Linked DNA regions of Flammeovirga agarivorans. The protein of the gene in region 1 binds, or shares a complex with, the protein of each later gene. Links are inferred from orthologs where the notes say so. Each region holds a gene or a part of one and is shown on either strand. Other genes may lie near its edges. The genes, in order: HGP29_RS08975 and pheT.

Evidence for each region.
Region 2: the proteins of HGP29_RS08975 (region 1) and pheT are in contact, whole or in part, in a crystal structure (PDB 6P24), measured with the Escherichia coli proteins. The link is inferred for Flammeovirga agarivorans from one-to-one orthologs.

What each region holds. Positions count from the first base shown.
Region 1 is NZ_JABAIL010000002.1:1,041,681-1,054,020, reverse strand. Bases 5,573-8,531 are described here. They hold HGP29_RS08975 (phenylalanine--tRNA ligase subunit alpha), read left to right. Parts: upstream 5,573-6,521; coding sequence 6,522-7,541; downstream 7,542-8,531. Other genes in these bases: HGP29_RS08970 (acyl-CoA thioesterase), read right to left, coding at 7,631-8,164; HGP29_RS08980 (FKBP-type peptidyl-prolyl cis-trans isomerase), read left to right, coding at 5,799-6,263; HGP29_RS08985 (hypothetical protein), read left to right, coding at 5,573-5,647. Outside these bases: HGP29_RS09010 (fibronectin type III domain-containing protein), read left to right, coding at 1-1,560; HGP29_RS09005 (hypothetical protein), read left to right, coding at 1,689-2,060; HGP29_RS09000 (bifunctional enoyl-CoA hydratase/phosphate acetyltransferase), read left to right, coding at 2,130-3,038; buk (butyrate kinase), read left to right, coding at 3,041-4,120; HGP29_RS08990 (class I SAM-dependent methyltransferase), read left to right, coding at 4,186-5,379; more of HGP29_RS08985, read left to right, coding at 5,393-5,572; HGP29_RS08960 (c-type cytochrome), read left to right, coding at 9,050-10,300; HGP29_RS08955 (TAT-variant-translocated molybdopterin oxidoreductase), read left to right, coding at 10,361-12,340.
Region 2 is NZ_JABAIL010000001.1:733,869-746,278, reverse strand. The notes cover bases 4,282-7,310. They hold pheT (phenylalanine--tRNA ligase subunit beta), read left to right. Parts: upstream 4,282-4,597; coding sequence 4,598-7,024; downstream 7,025-7,310. Other genes in these bases: HGP29_RS03045 (hypothetical protein), read left to right, coding at 7,088-7,310; HGP29_RS03055 (GAF domain-containing protein), read left to right, coding at 4,282-4,441. In the rest of the region: HGP29_RS03080 (hypothetical protein), read left to right, coding at 1-586; HGP29_RS03075 (M28 family peptidase), read left to right, coding at 684-1,595; HGP29_RS03070 (hypothetical protein), read left to right, coding at 1,609-2,019; HGP29_RS03065 (glutathione peroxidase), read left to right, coding at 2,119-2,712; HGP29_RS03060 (methyltransferase domain-containing protein), read left to right, coding at 2,783-3,370; more of HGP29_RS03055, read left to right, coding at 3,383-4,281; more of HGP29_RS03045, read left to right, coding at 7,311-7,645; HGP29_RS03040 (cell division protein ZapA), read left to right, coding at 7,816-8,103; rny (ribonuclease Y), read left to right, coding at 8,199-9,806; HGP29_RS03030 (DNA-3-methyladenine glycosylase I), read left to right, coding at 9,877-10,449; HGP29_RS03025 (BamA/TamA family outer membrane protein), read left to right, coding at 10,458-11,549; HGP29_RS03020 (energy transducer TonB), read right to left, coding at 11,546-12,229; HGP29_RS03015 (DNA alkylation repair protein), read right to left, coding at 12,290-12,410.

The DNA.
Region 1 (12,340 bases):
TTTACAGTTCTTAGAAAAGGTGTAAACGAGGTCGAATTTGAAGAAATTGCTGGATTGCCTTACAATACTACACAATTTACTGACCGCCAAATTGAAGAAGGTGAAATCTATGATTATAAAGTTAGAAGCTTTAATGAAATAGGAGAAGAGACTTCGGATACTATCACTGTTGAGTTGCCGATTTTCGCACCAACTGATTTTACTGTGATGCGAAAAAACAATGCTAATTATCTAAAATGGAAAGATAATTCTCAAAGAGAAGAAGAATACCGTGTTTACAGAAAGCACAGAGATGGTAGTTTTATGAAATTAAAATCATTACCTGCTTCAGAAGTTAGTTTTGTAGATTATGCCACCCAAGAAAATTCAGTGTATACCTATAAAGTCGTAGCACTATTTAATGGGGCAGAGGTTTCATCAAATACGTTTACGATTTCAACATCGGATAATGTGCCACAGGGGTTACATTCATTTAATGCAGTTGAAAATACTGATGGCAAGATAACACTAAGTTGGATCGATGATCAAAAAGATGGAGATACGTATAAAATCTTCAGAAAGATTCAGGGTAGTTCAGACTCAACTTTTATCGTTCAGTTGGAGGCTTCCCAAGTTACAGCTATAGACAATACTGCTGCTCCGAATATGACCTATATCTATTATATTATTGAATTTAATGGAGCAATGCCAAGTTCAGCAGTGTCAACATCTATCATGACCAATATTGATGCAACTTTACCATCAATGCCAGCAAATTTCACGGTTACCGAAGATGAAAATGGAGTGATGCTCACTTGGAAAGATATGGCTGAAAATGAAATGGGATATAATTTATACAGGGCCAATTTATCTGGAGGTACTGCCAAGAAAATAGCCAACCTAAATCCAAATGCTGAAAGTTACTTGGATATTTCTGCTGATAGGGATGATGAGTATAGATACCTTCTTACTGCTTATAATTCAAGAGGATATGCTCCACAAGTTGAAACAATTTTTAGTATGCGTACAGACGAAGATTTGGTATTAACACCACCATCAGGTTTTAAAGCAATTGATGCAAATACGTATGTACGTCTTGTTTGGGCAGATGATGTAAATAATGAGCATGGATTTAAATTGTATAGAAAACAGGAAGATGGTCAAGATACATTGTGGATCGGTTCAGTAACTGAAAATGTAAGAAGTTTCCATGATGAAGAAGAGCTCCTTATTGGGGACTATACTTACTATATCGCTTCATATAATGCTAAAGGAGAATCAGCCTTATCAGAATATAATTTCACTAAAGAAGCAATTTTAGCCAACGACGAATCGATGGTGATTGGAAGTTCTAAGATCTATCCCAATCCAAGTTCAGGTTATTTTAATTTGATTTTGAAAGATTCATGGAGCCAAGGAGCGTCTGTAGATGTTTTTGCAAATGATGGACGTAAGGTATTTCAACTAGATATATCCACTATGTTTGCTGAGTTAGACCTTAGTCATCTATACCAAGGAACATATATTTTATTAATTCATGATGGAGAAAATCAAGAGCATATAAAAATTGTGAAGGAGTAGAGGAATGTAATGGAAGGAAGTTATTTTTTATGAAAAAGAAGACTTCCTTTACTGCAAATAGTATTCAACATAATAAATGTATCAATTCCATATTTTTCTTACTTATCTTCGTGGCAAATATGAAAAATATGAGAAATAGACTTAAATGGTTATTTTTTGTTGTACTTATCATGATGATAAGTTGTAGGTCTGCATCCCAAGTACAAATCGTAGGAGGAAGCGATGCAGATCAAGTAACAGGAAACAACAAGGGATTAAGGGTATCTCCGGGAACATGTGTTTTTTATGGAGAATTACTGACTGTTGAAGGAAATGGTGTCATCATCGGAGTTCAGTCTTTAGATGGTTGTGGTCCAGGTGTTACCAGATATCCGAAAGTAGGCACTAAGATATCAGCCCGATTTAAAGGTGAACTTGGCGCCTCAGTAGGTCAAAAAGTTCATGTGAAAGTGATGGAATTTGAAAAATCATTTTCTATCCTAGAGATTATCCCATTATAATATAGAAACCATAGAGCACTTTCGCTCAAACATATAAGCATAAAACCATTTTACTAACCATTAAATATTATGTTGAAAAGCATTTCTGAACTTGTAGAAATTCTCAATAATCAAACTACAAAAAGAAGACTTGTTCTTTGTGCAGCAGCAGATGATAATGCCTTGGAAGCTGTATATAAGGCATACAAGGAAAATATCATTGAGCCAGTTCTTGTCGGTAATAAAGATGATATCAAAACTTTATGTGAAGAACTCGGATTTGAGTTCGGAAACGATGTTCAAATCATCCATAGAGTCGATTACAAGGAAATGGTGAAAGCAGCAGTTTCATTAATTCATGACGGTAAGGCTGACTTTTTAATGAAAGGTCATATTTCTACAGCAGAATTAATGAGGGGTGTTTTAAACAAAGAATGGGGACTTAAGAAAAGTAGAGTAATCTCTCATTTAGCTCTTTTTGATCTTCCAGCTTACCATAAGCCATTAGCTTTAACAGATGTGGCAATGAACATTGCTCCAGATTTGGATACAAAAATTGGTATCTTGAATAATGCGATCGGTTTCCTTCGTAAAATTGGTATCAAAAAACCTAAAGTCGCAGCTTTAGCAGCAGTGGAAATGGTTAACGAAAAAATGCCAGCCACTTTAGATGCTGCGCTTCTTACTATTATGGCCAATAGAGGGCAAATCAGAAATTGTGAAATTGATGGCCCATTAGCTTTTGATAATGCAATTAGTCAGGAATCGTCATCTCATAAAGGAATTAAAGGAGCTGTGGCAGGGAATGCCGATCTTTTACTTGTTCCAGATATCGAAGCCGGAAATGTTTTATACAAGGCTTTTGTCTTCTTTGCAAGTGCAAAAGTGGCGTCGATAATTTTAGGAGCAAAAGCACCGATTGTCTTAACATCAAGAGCTGATTCAATGGAAACTAAATTGAATTCTATCCGTTTGGCAGCTGCATCTATTGAGTTTTAATTATGAGTCATAAAATATTAGTCATCAATCCTGGATCCACTTCAACAAAAGTGGCGGTCTATGATGGTGAAAATGAGCTTTACACTCAAACATTACGACATTCTACTGAAGAACTGAACAAGTTTCAGGAAGAAGATGAACAACTAAATTTCAGAAAGCAAAAAGTGATTGAATTTTTAAAGGAAAAGTCTGTTGCTCTTTCTGATTTAGATATTGTGATGGCGAGAGGTGGCCTATCAAAACCTATTGAATCTGGGGTGTATCTAGTAGATGAAGATCTACTTCACGATTTAAAGGAAACACCAAGAAAGCATGCTAGCAATTGGGCGGCTAAAATAGCATTTGATATCGCACAAGAAGGAAATGTACAGGCATGTATCGCAGATCCAGTAGTCGTAGATGAATTATCAGATGTTGCTCGTATATCTGGACATCCTAAGTTTCCAAAAGTGTCTGTTTTTCATGCATTAAATCAAAAAGCTGTAGCTAGATCATATGCGAAAAAGATCAACAAATCTTATGATGAATTAAGATTAATTGTTGTTCATTTAGGTGGAGGTATTTCTGTAGGTGCACACCTTTTAGGTAAAGTGGTAGATGTTAATCAGGCATTAGATGGTTCAGGGCCATTTTCACCAGAAAGGTCAGGTTCTTTGCCTGTAGGAGATGTAATTAGAGCTGCATTTAGTGGTGCATATACTCAGGAAGAAATGATTAGCATGTTAGTAGGTAAAGGGGGAATGACCGCCTATTTAGGTACTAACGATGCAAAAGAAATAGAGGATAAAGCGAAAGTAGGTGAAGAGGAAGAGTTAGCGGTAATGGAAGCCTTGATCTACCAAGTAGCAAAAGAGATATGTAGTATGACTGTCCCATTAGAAAATAAAGTAGATGCAATTCTTATAACAGGGGGAATGGCCTACGGGAAATGGTTGACAGATAAGATTACAGAAAAAGTAGCTCATATTGCTGATGTTGAAATTTTCCCTGGGGAAGATGAAATGTGGGCATTAGCTCTGAATGGTAATAGAGTGTTGAATAATGAAACAACACCGAAGAGATACGGCTCAACTGAATTTTAGAAACTTATATACATCTGATGAAAATTTACACTGATCATCAGATGTATATTTATTTTTTATAATCAATGATAAACAAAGCAACCAAAGAATTTATTTTAAACAATGAAAAAGCCAATCCAACGGATGTGGTATTGATGTCTCAGAAACTAATTGATGTAGATAGCAAGGTAGCTGCACATCAAATAGTATCAAGACAAAAAGCCAAGAAGAAACTTCCGGCTTGGTATAACAACATTGATATAGAATATCCTGCAAAGGTACCTTTGGAACAGAGTTCATCAGAAAGAGCAGCAAGGCATAAAGCAAGCTTAATCAAAGGAAAAACACTTATCGATCTCACAGGTGGAATGGGTGTAGATGATTGGGCCTTTTCATATTCTTTTGATCAAGTGATATATGCTGAAAGACAAGAGGATTTATCAGAAGTAACACAAAGGAACTTTAACGTCTTAGGACGAGAAAACATTACTGTGATCAGTGGTGATAGTTTGCAGTGGTTAGCAGAAAGTGATGTTGAGTTAGATGCTATTTATATAGATCCGGCAAGAAGAGATAAGGAGAATAGAAAACTTGTTCGCATTGATGAATGTGAGCCAAATGTTTTAGAACACATTGACCTCTTTCAACAAAAGTCAGCGACTTTATTGATCAAGTTATCTCCAATGATTGATATAAAACACACTTTACGTCAATTAGAGAAAGTAACGGATGTTTGGGTAGTGGCAGTAGATGGAGAATGTAAAGAAGTTTTGTTCTTGGTCGATTTTCAAAATCAGTTGGATAAAACCAATATTCATTGTGTCGATTTAAAGGGAAAGGAAGAAACTGTTACTTTTTCGTTTATTCATGAGGATGAAGAGTACTTAGAAGTAGAATTGGCAAGTGAATTGCAACAATATTTATACGAACCAAATGCTTCTGTCATGAAAGGTGGTGGCTTTAAAGTAATCGCAAGTCAATTTGGCTTGAAAAAATTACACCTAAACACACACCTCTATACATCGGATACTCTTTTAGAAAACTTTCCTGGACGAAGGTTTTTAATCAATAAAACAGTGCCTGTACAGAAAAAAGCGGTGAAGAAAGAAATCCCTAACGCTAAGGCAAATTTATCTGTGCGTAATTTTCCTCAAACAGTAGATCAGTTAAAAGCAAAACTGAAATTAAAAGATGGGGGAGATACCTATATTTTCGCTACAACAATACTAAACAACGAGAAAATTTTAGTAGTATGCGAACGTGTTACAACATCACAGTAAACTATCAAATCTTATGTACAAAACGGTATACTTAAAAACAAAGAAAGAATCTAGACGTACTACTTCTGATCGTCTAAGATCAGTGAAAGTAAGCGGAGACGGTACGGCTACTTTATTAGAAGAATGTGTGAACAAATATGCTGCAAAAGGTTATAAACTTGTAAGTGTAACGCCAATATCTTCAGCAAGTTCATCGAACGTAGGTTCAGGTGGCTGGGGTTTCAGTTATACGGATGGTTTAGTAGTACTTTTTAAAAAGAAAAAGTAGTTAATTGATTGATTACTAGTGCTGAAGGGATAATTTTTCATTATACTTTTAAATAACTATTAATCAACTATTGTAAACCTTTGACATCTTTGTATTTTTGCACACGATTTTAGAGCGGGTGTTCGCTCTTAACATTCTAAAGTATAGACAAATGTCAGTAGCTGAAAAGGGAAAAAAAGTTAAAGTACATTACTTAGGTACTTTAAACAATGGTGATAAATTTGATTCATCTTATGACAGAAATGAACCAATCGCTTTCACTGTAGGTGCAGGTCAAATGATCAAAGGATTTGACGCAGCTGTAGAAGGTATGAAAGTTGGTGACAAGAAGTCAGTAAATATCCCATGTGACGAAGCTTACGGTCCTGCTCGTGAAGATTTAATCATCGAGTTCAAGCGTAGCGACATCCCTGCAGATATGAACCCTAACGTAGGTGATCAAATTGGTTTACAAAGCCCTCAAGGTCCAATTCCAGCAACTGTTGTTGAATTGACTGAAGAAATCATCAAAGTTGATGCTAACTCTCCAATGGCGGGTAAAGACTTAAACTTCGATATCGAATTAGTTGAAGTTTGTGACGACGCTGAGTGTGAGGACGGAAACTGCAACTGCTAGTTAAAGTGATTTATCGGGATTCGATTCCCTTTGAATATAAAAAACGCTTCATTACCGCTTGGTAAGGAGCGTTTTTTCTTTTTTATAAGAAAAGATTCATAAAAAAGTTGAACATAAATAGGTTTTTATGACCTAACTCGTGTTATACCATAAGAAAGTTTTTAAATTTGCGAGTTGAAGTGGGATGGTATTATATCTTACTTACTAATAAATTGAATTTTGTGTGGTTTGACCACTCTCAATATATAATTGGAAATTATGCTTGAGCAGATAAAAAAAATTGAAGAACAAATAGAGAAGGCTACAGCTGCAACTAAAGAAGAGCTGGAAGAATTCCGTGTAGGTGTTGTTGGTAGAAAAGGTATTATCGCTGATCTTTTTTCAAAAATGAAAGAAATCGCTCCAGAAGAAAGAAAGACTTTTGGACAAACAGTGAATGCTTTAAAAAACGCTGCTCAAGATAAATTTAATGAGCTTCAAGATACTTTAGAGTCTTTACAAGCTTCAGATATTGAGCACAGTGATTTAACGTTGCCAAATATTCCTAACGAAATGGGTTCTGTTCACCCAATTACAAAAGTTCGTGAGGAAATTTCAAGAATCTTCGAGCGTGTTGGCTTCAATATCTCTGAAGGTCCAGAAATCGAAGACGATTGGCACAACTTCTCTGCTTTAAATTTTCCTCCAAATCACCCTGCTAGAGAAATGCAAGATACTTTCTTTATCGAGAAAGATCCTGATATTGCTCTTCGTACTCACACTTCTTCAGTGCAAGTACGTGTGATGGAAAATCAAAAGCCTCCAATTAGAACTTTATCTCCTGGTAGAGTATACAGAAATGAAACTATTTCAGCTAGAGCACACTGTATCTTCCACCAAGTAGAAGGTTTATATATTGATAAGAATGTATCTTTCAAAGATTTAAAAGATACTTTATATTATTTCGCAAAAGAATTCTTCGGTCCTAATACTAAAATTAGATTAAGACCATCATACTTCCCATTCACAGAGCCATCAGCCGAACTTGATGTGAGCTGTACTGTTTGTAGTGGTAAAGGATGTAACATCTGTAAGTATACTGGATGGGTAGAAATTGGAGGATGCGGAATGGTAGATCCAAACGTATTAAAAGCTTCGGGTATTGATCCTGAAGAATATACAGGTTTTGCTTTCGGTATGGGTATTGAACGTATGACGATGTTGAAATACAGAATCAATGATTTAAGGTTATTTACTGAGAATGATCTTAGATTCTTACGTCAATTCTCAGCTTTATAAGCAAAATTATAAATTAGATGAAATTAAAAAGGTCACCTTGTAAAAGGTGACCTTTTTATATATAAGATTAATGGTGAAGAATAGCTTTTCTATTCCGCTCCATTCTTGTAATCTTCAAATATTGAATGTAATGATGTGGCATCTTTTGCTTTGATCCTACCAGCCATCATCAACCTAACTTCTCTTCTCTGTAAAGCCCCCTCATAGAGTCTTTTTTCTTCCTTTGTTTCAGGTATAAGCTTTGGTACTGTGATCGGTCTTCCAGATTGATCTACAGCCACAAATGTGAAAAATGCGTTGTTTGTTTCTACCTTGGTCCCATTCGGAATATTTTCGCTCCAGACCCTAATAAAGACTTCCATAGATGAGTTAAATGCTCTTGTTACATGAGCTTCTAGAGTAACTGTATCGCCTAGTGCAGGAGAATGTTTAAAAGAAACATTATCTACTGAAGCAGTTACGACAATTCTATTGGAATGTTTCTGAGCAGAAATAGCTGCGACCACATCCATTAAATGTAATAATCTACCACCCATTAGATTATTTAAAGGGTTCGTGTCGTTAGGAAGTACCATTTCGGCACTTGTTACAAATGATTCTTTTGCTTTTTTCTCCAATTTCATATGTGTTTAAATATATAGTTGGGCAAAAATAGATATTATAATTTAGTTCTAAATATGAATTATATCCCCGAATAACAATAAAATCAATTTATATACGAAATTACTGTTTTGGTATACAGAAACTTAAATTTTATTTACTCTTTTTTTTGAATATTCGTTTGGGAGATTAAAATTGATGTATTACTTTTGCATCGTCTTACAAGGTAAAGGGTGCCATGGCCGAGTGGCTAGGCATCGGTCTGCAAAACCGCGTACGGCGGTTCGAATCCGCCTGGCACCTCTACAAAGGCCCGATCTAGAAATAGTTCGGGCCTTTTTTATTTGCACTAATTTCTTTCCCGTTACACATTTTAAAGTGCAAAACATAAGTTGATTCAGTGAGGATTTTCTAAGTTGAAACTTAGTTCACTTTTAAAAAAAATGGAAGTATTATTTTAAGATATTGATAACTTATTAGAGTAGTATATTTAGTTTATAGTGTGTTCATTTCTTGCTTCCAAATTCCTTTGATTAGCGATATCAACCCGTTGTTATTTTCAATATACCCTGTTTTTAATCTATTAACTTGAATATTTGTTCAACCGAGTATTTAAGCTTGTTAGCAAAATTTAAGAGTGTTGACACATTTTACTGATATTGATTATTAGTAAAAAGATGTCAAATGTCATTAAATTTTGTAATTTGGAATTATTCTAAACAAGAAAATATTGCACTATTTTACTCGTAAGTTGCTGAAATGAAAATGATTAGCGGTTAATATTTGTGTTTTTATCATTAAATGCCAATTTGTTTACAAGTTTGAAATAAGTTGTACCCGTATTAGTTTTGCACTCGAATGTACAATTGCATATTTCATCTAATTTTTTGTATAAAAACTTCAATGGTATGAGTATCGGCAGAAGTGTATTAAGGTTGCGTTCTATATTGGCAGTAGTATGCGGATTACTCTTGGCAAGCACATCAGTGTTTGGACAGGGTGATGGCATTCCTACTGATGAAGCAGCAATCTCGGCCGGGATGGAACTTTTCGATGGAAACTGTTCTTCCTGTCACCAAGTACACGAAAAGGGCGTCGGGCCGGCGCTGAAGAATGTTTATGAGCGTCGTGATGTCAAGTGGCTGACTAACTTTATCAAACATCCAGGTAAAACAATTGAAAGTGGTGATGCTTACGCAGTAGCATTATACGATCAGTTCAAACCTACTATTATGCCTAACCAAGATCTTTCAGATGAAGAGATCTTACAGGTTTTAGCATATGTTAAAGATGCGACGATAAAAGGTCCAGCTAAACCGGCAGCTGCAGCAGCAGACGCTACAGGTGAGGCAGCAGCAGCTCCTCAAGGTATGGTAGTTTCTTCTAACTTATTAGTTGGAGTGATTATCGGTTTACTAGTTTTACTAGGTGTAGTCTTAATTGTATTAGTAGTTTTAGCTAACGTTTTAACTCAATACTTAAGACAACAAAAAGGTCTTGATCCAGAAGATGAGGCATACATCAATGAGAAGTTTAGCTTAGCAGCTATCTTCAAAAGCCAAATTTTCATCGGACTATCTTCTTTTGTATTCGTAATGGTAGTAGCTAAAGTAACTATTGATGCTTTATTCGCTATCGGTGTACAACAAGGATATGCTCCAGATCAACCAATCAAATTCTCACACAAGCTTCACGCAGGTTATTACGAGATTGATTGTAAGTACTGTCACACAGGTGTAGAAAAATCTAAAAACGCGAACATCCCTTCAGCGAACATCTGTATGAACTGTCACAACAGTATCCGTCAAAACTCGCCTGAGATCCAAAAAATCTATGCAGCGATTGAGAATGACGAGCCTATCCAATGGGTACGTGTTCACAACTTGCCAGATTTAGCGTATTTCAACCACTCTCAACACGTAAAAGTTGGTGGTGTCGAGTGTCAAACTTGTCACGGTGAAATCGAGAAGATGGAAGTAGTACAACAACATTCATTATTAACAATGGGTTGGTGTATCGACTGTCACCGTAAGACAGATGTAAACGCAAAAGGTAATGCGTATTATGACAAGATGGTAGAAATGCACGATGCTACTTCTAAAGAACCAATGAAAGTAAAAGACATTGGTGGTTTAGAGTGTGCTAAATGTCACTACTAATTTGTCGCTTTTTGGACCTTTTGTTCACTAAGCTTTCAACAGATTTTCTACAACAGAGAAATGGCAAAGAAAGAATATTGGAAGGGTGTTGAGCAACTAACCAACAACCCTGAATTTGTAAAATATGCTGACAAAGAATTCCCAGAGCACCTTCCTATTAAAGATGCTTACGGAGATAACTCGGAAGGGGAATTCAAAAGCAACAGACGAGACTTCTTAAAAGTAATGGGATTCTCTGTAGCTGCGGTTTCTTTAGCAGCTTGTGAGGCTCCAGTTAAGAAGGCTATTCCTTACCTAAATAAGCCAGAAAACGTTGATCCAGGTGTAGCAAACTATTATGCTTCAACTTTCTTCAACGGTTCTGATGCAATGCCTGTAGTAGTTAAGACTAGAGAAGGTCGTCCTATCTTTATTGAAGGTAACACATTCTCTAAGTATTCAAACGGAGCTATTACTGCTCGTGCGAATGCATCTATTATGGGACTTTATGATGAGTCTAGAGCAAAAGATCCTTCTAAGGGTGGTGTAAAAACTACTTGGAAAAAGGCTGATGCGGAAATCATCAAAGGTTTAAATGCAGCTGGTAAGGTAGCGGTAGTTTCAAACTCTATCGTATCACCATCAACTAAGAAAGTTTTAAATCAATTTGCAGATAAGTTTAATGCGGAAGTAGTAACATACGACCAAGACAACAACTCTGCAATTATTGAAGCGAATAAACAACAGTTCGGTAAAGCAGCTGTTCCTTCTTATGCATTCGGAAAAGCAGATGTAGTAGTTAGTTTTAATGCTGACTTCTTAGGAAACTGGGTAGCACCTGGTATTTTCTCTACAGACTTTTCTGCAACACGTAAAGTAGGACCAAACAAGAAGAAAATGTCTCAATTGTTCTCTTTTGAAACAATGTTGACATTAACTGGTGCTGCAGCAGATTACCGTTCACCTTTAAAACCTTCGCAAGAAGGATTAGCAGTAGCAGCTCTTTACAACGCAGTTGCAAAGGCTACAGGTAACGCTACTGTAAAAGGTACAATCAAAGACGCTAATATTTCACGTGCTGCTAAGGCATTGTTGAAAGCAAAAGGTAAGTCTTTAGTAGTTTCAGGTATCAATGATATCAATGTTCAACTTTTAGTGAACGGTATCAACCAAATGTTATCGAACTACGGTAAGACTATCGATTTAAATACTCCTCTTTACACTCGTCAAGGATCAGATGTTCAAATGAACAAATTTGTTGATTCATTGAAAGCTGGTAAATATGGTGCAGTTGTATTCTATAACTGTAACCCTGTTTATGATTACGCTAGAGGTAAAGAAATTGCAGCAGGTATTAAGAAAGCTAAGCTTTCTGTAGCGACAAATGATCGTTTAGATACAACAGCTGCTCTTTGTACGTTCAATGCACCTGATACTCACTTCTTGGAAGCATGGAATGATGCAGAATTTAAGAGAGGATATTTCAGTGTAGCACAACCTACAATCAACAAAATCTTTAATACTCGTCAAGCTCAAGATTCATTCTTAACTTGGATGGGTTCTGAAGAAGAGTATGATGAGTTAGTGAAATCATTCTGGAAAAAAGACATTTTTGCACTTCAGTCTAGCGAAGGAAATGCACAGTCATTCTGGGTGAGATCATTACACAATGGTATTTTCGAAACAGAAAATACAGGTAGCTATAAATCTGTTCATGATGCGGGCTCAAGTGATGTAGATTATTCTGCTTCATTCGATGCTGCTTCAGCAGGTAACAAAGTAGCTGCTAAATTTAAAACTTCTTCTGATTGGGAATTTGTAGCTTACTCTGCTTCAGTAATGGGGCATGGTGCAATGGCTAACAACCCTTATATTCAAGAAACTCCTGATCCAATCACAAAAGTGACTTGGGGTAACTTCGTAGCAATCTCTCCTGAGGATGCTAAAAAGTTAGAAGCTCATCAAGAGTTTGAAACTCAGAAGAAAGTTGTTGAGGTTACTACAAAAGCTGGTAAGTTTAAACTACCAGTAATTATGCAGCCAGGTCTTGCATCTGGTGTA
Region 2 (12,410 bases), on another replicon or contig:
ACAGGAATATACTTTTGATAACGCATATGAAATTATGCAAACCAAAGATGGAGAGATTAAAACTTTCTATTTGTACACTCCTACTCAAGGAAACTATTTCGGATTGTCACAAAAGGAAAGTGATAGTGAAGTAATGGTTTTTGATTTAGACTTAGAGAATATCATTACTTTTTGTACCGTTCAGGAAGAACCTTTTGCTATATGTGGGCCTTTTTCCTACTTCAATCAAATACAAAACGATAGCACCTCCTATCACTTCAAAAAAGACAAAAAACTTGATAAACCTTTTAACTATATTTTTCAAAACAATACTGTTGCTACTAAGGTTAACTTGACCAATGATAAAAAATTTAGAAATAATGGATTTAAAAAAGGATTTTGGATGATAATTCAAGAAACTAGTACTCAGGAAATACCACTTTATCAAAAAGGTGCTATTTTAGAAATAATGAAAACCGATAAAAATGGGAAACTAATTACTCATGCAAAAGCTAATTCACCAAAGACAATCAGCAAGGTTTTCTCTTTAACCAACAGAAAATTGATGGACTTTGGGGTATTGTCTGATATGTTAGAATCAGATTAAGCCCTTAACTTATAAAACACCTATGCTAGTAACATTCTTAATATCTTTATTAATTCTATTTCTTCTTGTAATATCAATTGGTATATATACGGTATATATGCCCACTTTTAACACCACATTCAATCAAGAGTTAGCCAATACAATTACACCAGATCACACCTTATTAAGAAAACATGTTGAAGCTTTATGTTCAACAAGTGAGTATCGTAATTACAAAAACAAGGGAGCTCAAAAAGAAGCCACAGATTATATACATACCACATTTGAAGAATATGGTTATGAAGTGAAGCTTCAAGAATTTGAAGCCGCCGGTGATAAATACATCAATTTAATAGCGTTTTATGGTGATCCTAACCTACCAAGAGTAGTTGTAGGTGCACATTACGATACTTTTGGAGACCAACATGGAGCAGATGACAATGCAAGTGGCATTGCCGGGGTACTAGAGATTGCTCGATTATTACAGCTACATAATCCGAACATAGACTTCTGTGTTGAACTTGTTGCTTATGCCAATGAGGAGCGACCATTCTTTACAACTAAAGGAATGGGTAGTTATATCCATGCTCAAAAAAATTATAAGGATAACATTGATATGTTGTTAATGGTATGTCTTGAAATGATTGGATATTTCGATGATAGCAAAAATTCACAAAGCTATCCGATTTCATCTTTAAACATGTTATATCCAAAAGAAGCCAATTTTATAGCATTAGTTGGCAATTTAGATAACCATAATACCGTTAAGAAGTTCAAGAGAGGACTACAACTCACCTCAAAAGTTCCAACGTATTCTATTAATGCTCCTTCATCAATTAGAGGGTTAGCCAATTCAGATCATAGAAACTACTGGAATTTTAAGCAAAATGCACTAATGGTGACAGACACCTCTTATTTTAGAAACCCTCATTATCATTTAAAATCAGACTTACCGGAAACTTTAAACTTTCAAAAAATGTCTGAAGTAGTAAAAGGTACTTTTTTTGCAATAACAGAAATCACACGTTAAACATATGGCCACTATGGAATATAAACAGTTATATAAAAGTGATTTTCAAGAAATCAGCTATAATGAAACCCATAATATTATAAAATCTTCTTGGAATACTCCAATAAATCTATCAGAGAAACTTTATAGAGAAGAATTGAACAAATATTTTGAGATTATTGAAGAAACTTCACCTCAATTAATTTTAGTAGATGCAATCCGTGCATATTACAAAATAAAACCTGATACACAAGAGTGGATCAACGAACGAAACATACAGATACACAAGAAGATAGAACTAAGAAAAATGGGTTGGGCCGTTTCTAGTGATTTATTTTCTCAAATTTCTTTTGAAGAAGCTCTAGATAACGTAAAAGACGAAACAGCCTTCCAATTGAACTATTTTGATGATATACTTGAAGCAGAAAAGTGGCTTTTAATTTAAAAATCTTTGATTAGTTATATTTTTCTCTTAAATTAGAACTTATTAACATTTACTGTTCACTTACTTTATTTCAACTACGATTAATTAAACTGACCGGATATGAAAAAATTTATTACCATATTCTCTATAATAAGCTCAATTGCATTACTTGCTTGTACCAAAGTTCACAAAACAAGTCCTGAAACGACTTATGATGATGAATTCAGAAAGCGCGAATCTGCTTTTTATTCTTTCAAGATGAAAACATTAAGTGGAGAAGTACTAGATTTTCAAACACTAAAAGGAAAAAAAATATTGATTGTAAACACAGCATCTAAATGTGGTTACACTCCTCAATACGAAGCACTACAAGAATTACATGAAAAATATAAAGACGATTTAGTTGTCTTAGGTTTTCCATGTAACCAATTTGGTGGCCAAGAGCCAGGTGGTAACAAAGAAATCGCTGAATTCTGTAAATTAAACTACGGGGTAACTTTCACAATGATGGAAAAAGTGAATGTCAAAAAAGGCGACGACCAATCTCCATTGTACAGATGGTTATCTGATCCGAGTGAAAATGGATGGAATGATGAAGCTCCAAGCTGGAATTTCTGTAAATATTACATCAATGACAAAGGTGAGTTGAAAGATTTCTTCAACAGCAACATTAAACCTTTAGATGATGAAGTAATCAAAGCTATCGCAAAATAATCTATTAAGATATTACATTAACCTCTATATATATTTAGATATGTATAGAGGTTTTTTATTTTTATAAATTATGGAACTGAATAAGAATTATTGGAAAAAGCATTACAAGGACAATGATACAGGTTGGGATATTGGTTACCCTAGTACACCCATCAAAGAATATATAGATCAACTGACAGACAAATCTATCAACATTTTAATACCAGGTGTTGGAAATGGATATGAATTAGAATATCTATGGAATCAAGGTTTCAAGAATGTCTATGCCATTGATATTACTGAAGAACCTATTAAAAGCTTTTTAGATAGAGTCCCTGATTTCCCTAAAGAACATTTGTTCTGTGAAAACTTCTTTGACGCTTCTATTAGCACAAAATTTGATCTAATCATTGAACAAACTTTTTTCTGTGCTCTAAATCCTAATTTAAGAGTACAATATGTTGAAGAAATGCATCGTTTCTTAAATAGCCAAGGAAAACTTGCTGGGTTGTTATTCAAATTTCCTTTAACTCAGGATGGCCCTCCTTTTGGAGGTTCTATAGAAGAATACCAACCATTATTCAGTAAATATTTTAGCATTGAGCAAATGGAAGATTGCTATAATAGTATACCACCTAGGCAAGGAAATGAGTTATTTTTTATTCTTAGGAAGAAATAATTGACCTCAATAATGAATAAACAGATAGGCATTAAAATATTATGGCTTGATCAATACGCAAAATTGAAAGAAGAGAACAAGCAACTCAATAATCAATTGAATGAAGCATTAAATTATACAAATGCTTTACTCAATGAAGAAGATCTTTCTTCTTTAGAAAAGCTTGAAAACTCTCCTCTCCTAGAAGCTATTGAAAAGGTTAAGGTTCAAAGAGAAAGACTTAAAGTCATAGAAAAAGAAAGAGAATGGGTTTCAAATGGATTAACCACTTTCGTTGATATTTTAAGAACATCACAGAGTAATTTAGAAGAACTTTGTGATAAGATTATCAACAGTTTGGTCCGCTATTTAAAGGTAACCCAAGGAGGTTTATTTGTGATCAATGAAAACATTGAGGAAAGAAAAGAACTTCAGTTAATCTCTGCCTATGCTTATGAACGAAAGAAATACATTAACAAGACAGTTAAACCTCGAGAAGGGTTAGTAGGTCAGGTTTTTATTGAAAAAAAACCAATGTATTTGAAAGAAATTCCTGAGCAATACATCAATATCACAAGTGGATTAGGTAAGGCCAGACCAACCAATTTATTTATCGCTCCTATGATGATGAATGAAGAAGTTTATGGCATTATCGAATTGGCTTCTCTAAACGAAATGCCAGACTATCAGAGAGAGTTTGTTATTAAACTTGGGGAAACAATTGCTTCTTCAATTGCAGCTACAAGGAACTCAGACCGAATGAAGTCCTTATTAGAAGATTCTCAAATTCAAGCAGAGCAAATGAGAGCTCAGGAAGAAGAGATGAGGCAAAATGTTGAAGAGCTACAAGCAACTCAAGAGGAGATGCACAGAAAGCAAAAAGAATTAGAAGCTACCAACGTAAAGATGCAACATAACGAAGCAGTCTTAAAGAAAGCTTTTGATAAAATGAGGACCTCTGAATCGACTTATAAAGAGCAAATCAAAGAGCTCAAAGAAAATTCAGATCAAAAAGCTCAAAGAATCGAAGAATTAGAACGTGAAATTGAGTTAAAAAACGAAGAAATTAAAAAATTAGGAGGTCAACTCTAAGATAAATACCAAACAAAGCATAGGTTATTGCAGATTCTAGCAATAACCTATTATTTTTGCCGTTGAAAAGTGTCTTTTCATTTTTCAACATTTTAGTTAAGTAAAAAAGAATAAAAATAACTGTGATTTTATCACGGTGGGCAAAAATAGCGATATATGAAAATCTCCTTAAATTGGCTAGGTAGCCTTGTGGATATAGAGGATAAAACTCCTCAAGAAATTGATGAACTATTAACAATGTCCGGCCTTGAAGTAGAAGGTCTTGAAGAAGTAGAAGAAGTAAAAGGCGGACTAAAGGGATTGGTTGTTGGTGAAGTATTAGAATGTGAGCAACATTCAAACGCTGATAAATTAAAGGTAACAAAAGTTGATCTAGGTACTGAAGAGCCTGTACAAATTGTATGTGGTGCTCCTAATGTAGCTGCTGGTCAAAAAGTAATTGTTGCCACTGTAGGTGCTGAATTATTCCCATCACCAACAGAAAGCTTCAAAATTAAAAAAGGTAAGATCAGAGGTGAAGTATCTATGGGTATGATCTGTGCTGAAGACGAAATTGGTCTTGGTACATCTCATGATGGTATCATGGTATTAGATACAGATCTTCCAAATGGTACTCCCGCTGCAAAGTATTTCAACCTAGAAAACGATCACGTTTTAGAGATCGGACTTACTCCTAACCGTGTAGATGGATCATCTCACTATGGTGCAGCTCGTGATTTGAAAGTATTGTTAGATCGTCCAATTAAAAGCGTTTCTCAAGAAGAAATTTTCAACAAGTTTGCAGTAGATAACAACAATGCACCTGTAAAGGTGAATGTTCAAGATACTGACGCTTGTCCAAGATATTCAGGTATTACTATTTCTGGTATTACTGTAAAAGAATCTCCAAAGTGGTTGAAGCAACGATTATCTTCAATTGGTTTAGCTCCAATTAATAATGTTGTGGATATTACCAACTTCGTTTTACATGAATTAGGTCAGCCTTTACATGCTTTCGATTTAGCTAAAGTAGGTAACGAGATCAATGTGAAATTTGCTACTGAAGGTGAAGAATTTATCACTTTAGATGAGGAGAAAAGAAAATTAAAAGGAAATGACTTGATGATTGCTAATGCATCAGAAAACATGTGTATTGCTGGTGTATTCGGCGGTATCGAATCTGGTGTAAATGATGCTACTACAAGTGTATTCTTAGAATCAGCTTACTTCCACCCAGATGTAATTAGAAAAACATCACAGCAACATTCAATCAAAACTGATGCTTCATTCCGTTTTGAAAGAGGTTGCGACCCTAACATGACAATCACTGCATTAAAATATGCTGCAGCATTGATCAAGGAGTTAGCAGGTGGTGAAATTTCATCTGAGATTGTAGATGTTTATCCTAAAGCTATTGAGAACTTCGTTATTGATGTCAAATTCAAAAACGTTGATCGTCTTATTGGACAAGCAATTCCACAAGAAAGAGTAATTTCAATCCTTGAAGGTTTAGATATTTCTATTTTAGAAAGAACAGAAGAAACTATTAAAGTTTCAGTTCCTCCATATAGAGTAGACGTACAAAGAGAAGCAGATATTATTGAAGAAATCTTAAGAATTTATGGTTTCAACAGTGTTGAACTAAGTGAATCACTTTCTGCTGATTTCCTAGCTTCATTCCCTAAGAAAGATAAGCAAATTCTTCAGAGAAAAGTGACTGAAATGCTTGCCGGTTCAGGTTGCCATGAAATCATGACCAACTCTTTAACAACAAGCAAGTACTCTACTGAACTTGGTGATTTAGACGCTGATAAAGATGTGAAAATCTTAAACATCTTAAGTGCAGACTTAGATGTGATGCGTCAATCGATGATGTTCAGTGGTCTAGAAGTAATTAATCATAACATCAGACGTCAACAAAAGAATGTACGTGTTTTTGAATTCGGTAAAACATACCACAAAGAAGAAAGTGGTTACGAAGAGAGAGAACATTTATCAATTTTTGTTTCTGGTACTTCTACAGATGAATCTTGGATCAGAAAAGCTACAGCATCTGATTTCCATACAGTTTCATCTTTGGTGGAGAAGATTTTTGACCGTTTAAACATCCAAGGTGTTTCTGTTGAATACATCAACAATGACACTGTGGCATACGGCTTGCAATATATAGCCCGTAAACAAGTAATCGCTACAGTTGGTTTGGTTAATCCAAAAGCTGCAAAACTTGCTGGAGTAAAACAAGAAGTTTTCTATGCTGATATCGATTGGTCTGCATTAGTGAAAATGTATAGTGCTGACTACAAATTCAAGGAAATTCCAAAATTCCCTGAAGTACGTAGAGACCTTTCTTTAGTATTAGACAAGAAAGCGACTTTTGCTTCAATTAAAGAAATTGCACAAAAAACTGAGCGTAAATTACTGAAAAACATCAACGTATTTGATGTGTATGAAGGTAAGCACTTATCGGCAGGTTTGAAATCGTACTCTGTAAGTTTCATCTTACAAGACGAGAATAAGACGTTAAATGATAAGGCTATTGATAAAGCAATGAACGGCTTAATCAAAGCTTTCGAAACACAATTAAATGCGGTAATTCGTAAGTAATTTCCACTATTACTTCTCCTTCTTGTTGAACAGGAAGGAGAAGGTATTTTTCACCAAGAAAGTATGTCAACTATCATCCCCAATTTAAGCGAAGAAGTAAAACTTCTAGTAGAAAAAGTTACTGCATTAAGTGCTTTATATGCTGATGCTCAACAAAAACTGGTTCACTATCAAGAAAATCAACAGGTGTTAGAAATGCAAGTTGATAATCAGATTGAGATTCAGGAACATAGTGATAAATTACAATCACTGATCGCAAAGGGGAATGAACAAATCAATAACCTGATGCTTGAAAAAGGGAAACTTCTTCAAGAAAGGGATGAGGCACAACAACTGACTGAAGGACAACAATCTGTCATCCAATTTTTAAACCAAGATATCGATCAATTACGATTATCCATTGAAGAAAAGGATGAAACTATTGATATATTTAATCAACAAAAAAGAGAGTGGATTAAAGAAAATCAAAAGCTTAAGGATGAAGTAGTTCAGTTGAGAGCAATGGCTGAAAAATACAACTCATTAAAAGCAGAAAATACTCGTTGTATATCAGAAAAAGAGGAATTATCAACAGAAATAGAACTTTTAAACGAAGAAATCGATCGATTATCTAAAAAATAAATCATCATTTTTCGTTAAATCACAAAAAATTCCAATTTTTAGAGTACATTTATTTTTATAAAGGGAATTTTACTTAAATCGTCAGTCAAAACGGTTTAATAGATATATTCGAACGATTAGATTTGTGCCTCTTACCCGAGGTAAATAACCAAAAAAACTTGCAGTGTAGAATGGGATTAAGGTCTCCTAAAGAAAGTATACAATTAAAACTTTGTGGTAAAGTATACAACGTAAAAGCCACCAAAACTGAAGAACACCTGCTGCTTAAAGCTGCAGATCTGTTGAATCACCTTCTTGAGGAAAAAAAGGCCATTTTACCAAACGCAGAAATTAAGGATCTTCTAACTATCACCGCTTTCGACTTGATTGTAAAATCAATGACAGAAAGAGACGAGTTACAAAATACAAATGATCGTTTGAAAGCATTAAACAAACAACTTGACGACATCTTACAGTAGATAAACACATTCCACTGATACGGTAGTTTCCTTTAGCTTATATATATATTTTAAACTGTAGTTTAAGAACTACGCACAGACATCTGTACGTACAAATGGATACAACCATAATTATAGCTTTAACAGCCGTTGGCTGTTTGGGCGCAGGTATTGGCATCGGAAGATTTTTGCTAGAAAAAGTGCTGAAGGGACTGGAAACAGAAGCAAAGGATAAAGCACAAAACATTGTTCAAGATGCAAAGAAGGAAGCTGAAAGCATCAAAAGAACAAAGCTGATCGAATCAAAAGAGAAGTTCTTAAAAATGAAACAAGACTTTGATTCTGAAACAGCAAAAAGAAGAAATCAGCTTAACGTAAACGAGAACAAATTAAAACAATTTGAAAATCGTTTAAAACAACAAGAAGCAAAACAAAAACAAAAAGAAGCAGTTATTGCTAAGCAAGTTGAATCTTTCAAAAAGAAAGATAAAGAAATGGAAGAGCGTTTCGAAGAACTTGCCTTGCAAAAAGAACTTACTTTTAGAGCTAAGGAAGAAGCAGAGCAACTACGCTTAAAACAAGTAGAACAACTTGAAAAAGTAGCTAACTTAAAAGCGGAAGAAGCTCGTGAACAACTTGTCGAAGCCTTAAAAGACGAAGCAAGAACAAAAGCCTCTATGCATATTAAAAATATCATGGAAGAGGCTAAAATGACTGCAACTAAAGAAGCTCGTAAAACAGTAATTACTACTATTCAGAGAACAGCTGCTGAACAAGCCATCGAAAACTGTGTATCAGTATTTAACCTTGAATCAGATGAATTGAAAGGTAAAATTATTGGTAGAGAAGGTAGAAACATTAGAGCTTTAGAAGCAAGTACTGGTGTTGAAATTATTGTTGATGATACTCCTGAAGCAATCATCATCTCAGGATTTGATCCTGTAAGAAGAGAAATCGCAAGAGTTTCATTACACAGGTTAGTAGCTGACGGTCGTATTCACCCTGCTCGTATCGAGGAAGTGGTGGCGAAGACAAGAAAGAACATCGAAGACGAAATTATCGAAATCGGTGAAAGAACAGTGATCGACTTAGGTATTCATGGTCTACACCCTGAATTAATTAAGTTGGTAGGTAGAATGAGATTCCGTTCTTCTTACGGACAGAACTTATTACAACACTCTAGAGAAGTTGCAAACTTAGCGAGTACTTTAGCATCTGAATTAGGCCTTAATGCTAAAGTAGCCAAAAGAGCTGGTTTACTTCACGATATTGGTAAAGTTTGGCCAGAAGAGCCTGAGGTTCCTCACGCTATTCTAGGTATGAACTTAGCGAAGAAATATGGTGAATCTGCCGATGTTTGTAATGCTGTTGGTGCTCACCACGATGAGATTGAAATGACAACACTTATCTCTCCTATCGTTCAAGCATGTGATGCTATCTCTGGTTCTAGACCAGGTGCTCGTAGAGAGATGATGGAATCATACATCCAACGTCTAAAAGAACTGGAAGGATTAGCAATGGGCTTCAAGGGAGTTCATAAGTGTTATGCAATTCAAGCTGGTAGAGAATTGAGAGTGATGGTTGATGCTGAAAAAGTACCAGATGCTGAAGCAGGACAATTATCATTTGATATTGCCAACAAAATCGAAACAGAAATGCAATATCCTGGACAAATTAAAGTAACAGTTATTCGCGAAACGCGCTCTGTTCACTTTGCCAAGTAGTTTAGGTATTAATTCAATATTTAAAGGTCGATCAATATACTTGATCGACCTTTTTTTGTAAATTATTTTTATGAGTGATGATAAAATAAGATGTTCATGGTGTTTAATAAGTGAACTTGACACAGAATACCATGACACGGAATGGGGAGTTCCAGAATATGATGATCAGAAGCTTTTCGAAATGCTTTGCTTAGAAGGAATGCAAGCAGGTTTAAGTTGGAGTACAGTCTTGAAAAAAAGAGAAAGGTACAGAGAAGTTTTTGATAAGTTTGATGCTTCTAAAATCAAAGATTATGATTCTAGTAAGGTAGAAGAACTTCTACAAGACAAAGGTATTATCCGAAATAAACTAAAAGTAAATGCTATCATTACAAATGCAAAAGCTTATTTGATAGTCCAAAAGGAATTTGGATCTTTTAGCAAATACATTTGGAACTTTGTTGATCATAAAATTATTCAAAACGAAGTCACTTCTAGAGATGAAGTCCTTTCTACTTCACCTATTAGTGATACAATGAGTAAAGATCTAAAAAAACGAGGATTCAAGTTTGTCGGCAGTACCATATGCTACGCTTTTATGCAAGCTGCGGGATTAGTTAATGATCACACTACAGATTGTTTTAGACACCAAGAACTATTGTAACCCATATTATGAAAGCCATTACCCTCTCTCTTCTTTTAATTTTCTCCTGCACAGTATTTGGGCAAAAAGCCGAAAGCGATTCTACCAAAAAAGAAAAAAACCTACAATTACTAGGTATACCTAACCTTGCGAATAATAAAGTCTTTGGTTGGGGTGGCGGTGCAAATATTGGGGCGTTTTATAAGTTAAATAAAAACGACACCATTTCACCTCCTTCCATGACCTTTATGCAAGCCATGTATTTTCAAAACTCGACATGGTGGTTGGCATTATTACAAGAAAATTACTTTTCTCAAGATAGATTCAGAAGTCGATTATTATTCTTTACTACAGAAGTAAATTTCCAGTTTTTTACAGATAATATTCTACCAAATATTCCCTCTACTATAGTTCCTTACCAAAATACTGTTTCTTCTGTTCAGGCTAGTTTTTCAACAAAAGTTTTCAAAAATGCATTTCTCGGACCTATTTACACTTATGGTATAAATAATTTATCATTCGATAACGATACATTAAACGAAATCCTTGAACTTGCTAATATTGGAGAGTTTGTAACCTCAGGGATTGGCCTTACTTTCGATTATGACTCTAGAGATAATATTTTCTCTACTACAAAGGGTTTTTATGCCAATGTATACTCTTTATCCTATTTTAATGGAATAGGCTCTGACGCTACTTTTACTGGGTTATATGGAGAATTCTCATATTTCCATTCATTCAGGGATAATATGATTTTAGCCTCTAAAGCAAATATTGCTACTCTATTTGGTGATGTACCCTTTTCAGAAGAAAATGTTATGGGTTTTGGTGGTACTCGTTTCCAAGATTTAAGAGGCTACAATAAAGGAGAATATCGTGGAGAACAATTGTATATAGCTCAAACAGAACTAAGATGGAGGTTTTATAAAAATTGGGGAGCCAACTTCTATTATGGCATGGGAACCGTATTTTCAGAGGGTAATGATATTCCATTTCTACCAGCCGGAGGTGTAGGCATTAGATATAGAGCTTCCAAACAATACAATATCAATATTGGTGTAGACGCAGCATGGGGTAAAAATGACAATGGATTTTACTTTTTAATTGGTGAAGCCTTCTAGTAAGGGTGCTCTTCTAAATTTAATGGCAATACAATTTTTTGTTCTACTGGTTTTCCATTTTGTACAGCTACCATCCATTTCGGGCAATCCCCTAATATTTTCAAGACTTGTTGATCAACGTCTTCACTTACACCTTTTATGATTTTTACATCATCCAAATTGCCATAAATATTCACAACAAATTGTACATATACTCTACCATGTCCTTCTCTATCTACTCCATGACTATGTAGTGCTCCATGAAACCAATTATAGAACTCCCCCATTCCCCCAGGGTAACTCGCTCCTACTTCAGCCATTTTGTAGATTTTTCCTGAAGTATCTTTTTCAGTATTCGCTTCTTTTACAATTTCATGTTTTAGAAGAAGCGATAATTCATCTGCATGCATTTTGAGTTCATCTGTCATAGGATAGTTGTACATATCTTCCACTTCTTTTTGAGCTTCGATATCTAAATCCAAATGATGGTGAGCAAGCGCTCTAATGTATTGCAATTCAGCAGTACTTCTTGGTAATAAAGAGATGATTTCATCGGTTTTAATTAATGCATGATCATAATCTTCTTTTTCTAGTAAATCGTAAGCATAGGCCACATACTCCTTTGAGATTTCTTCCGGGGTATGTTGAGCAAAAGAAAGTATTGGTAATAAGAGGAGTAAATAGATGTAAGTAAATTTCATTTTATGTAGGATGTATTTAATTCTATAACTATAAATATCAAATTTTATTGTATTATTCCTTTAAATTTCACCTTTCAAATAGGATTGTCTTATCCGTTCATCCATCTTTTCAATCGCATACCTCAAAGTTGTTCTTGACATTTTTTTATAATGCTCATCTAAAAATTTAATTTCAGCTTCT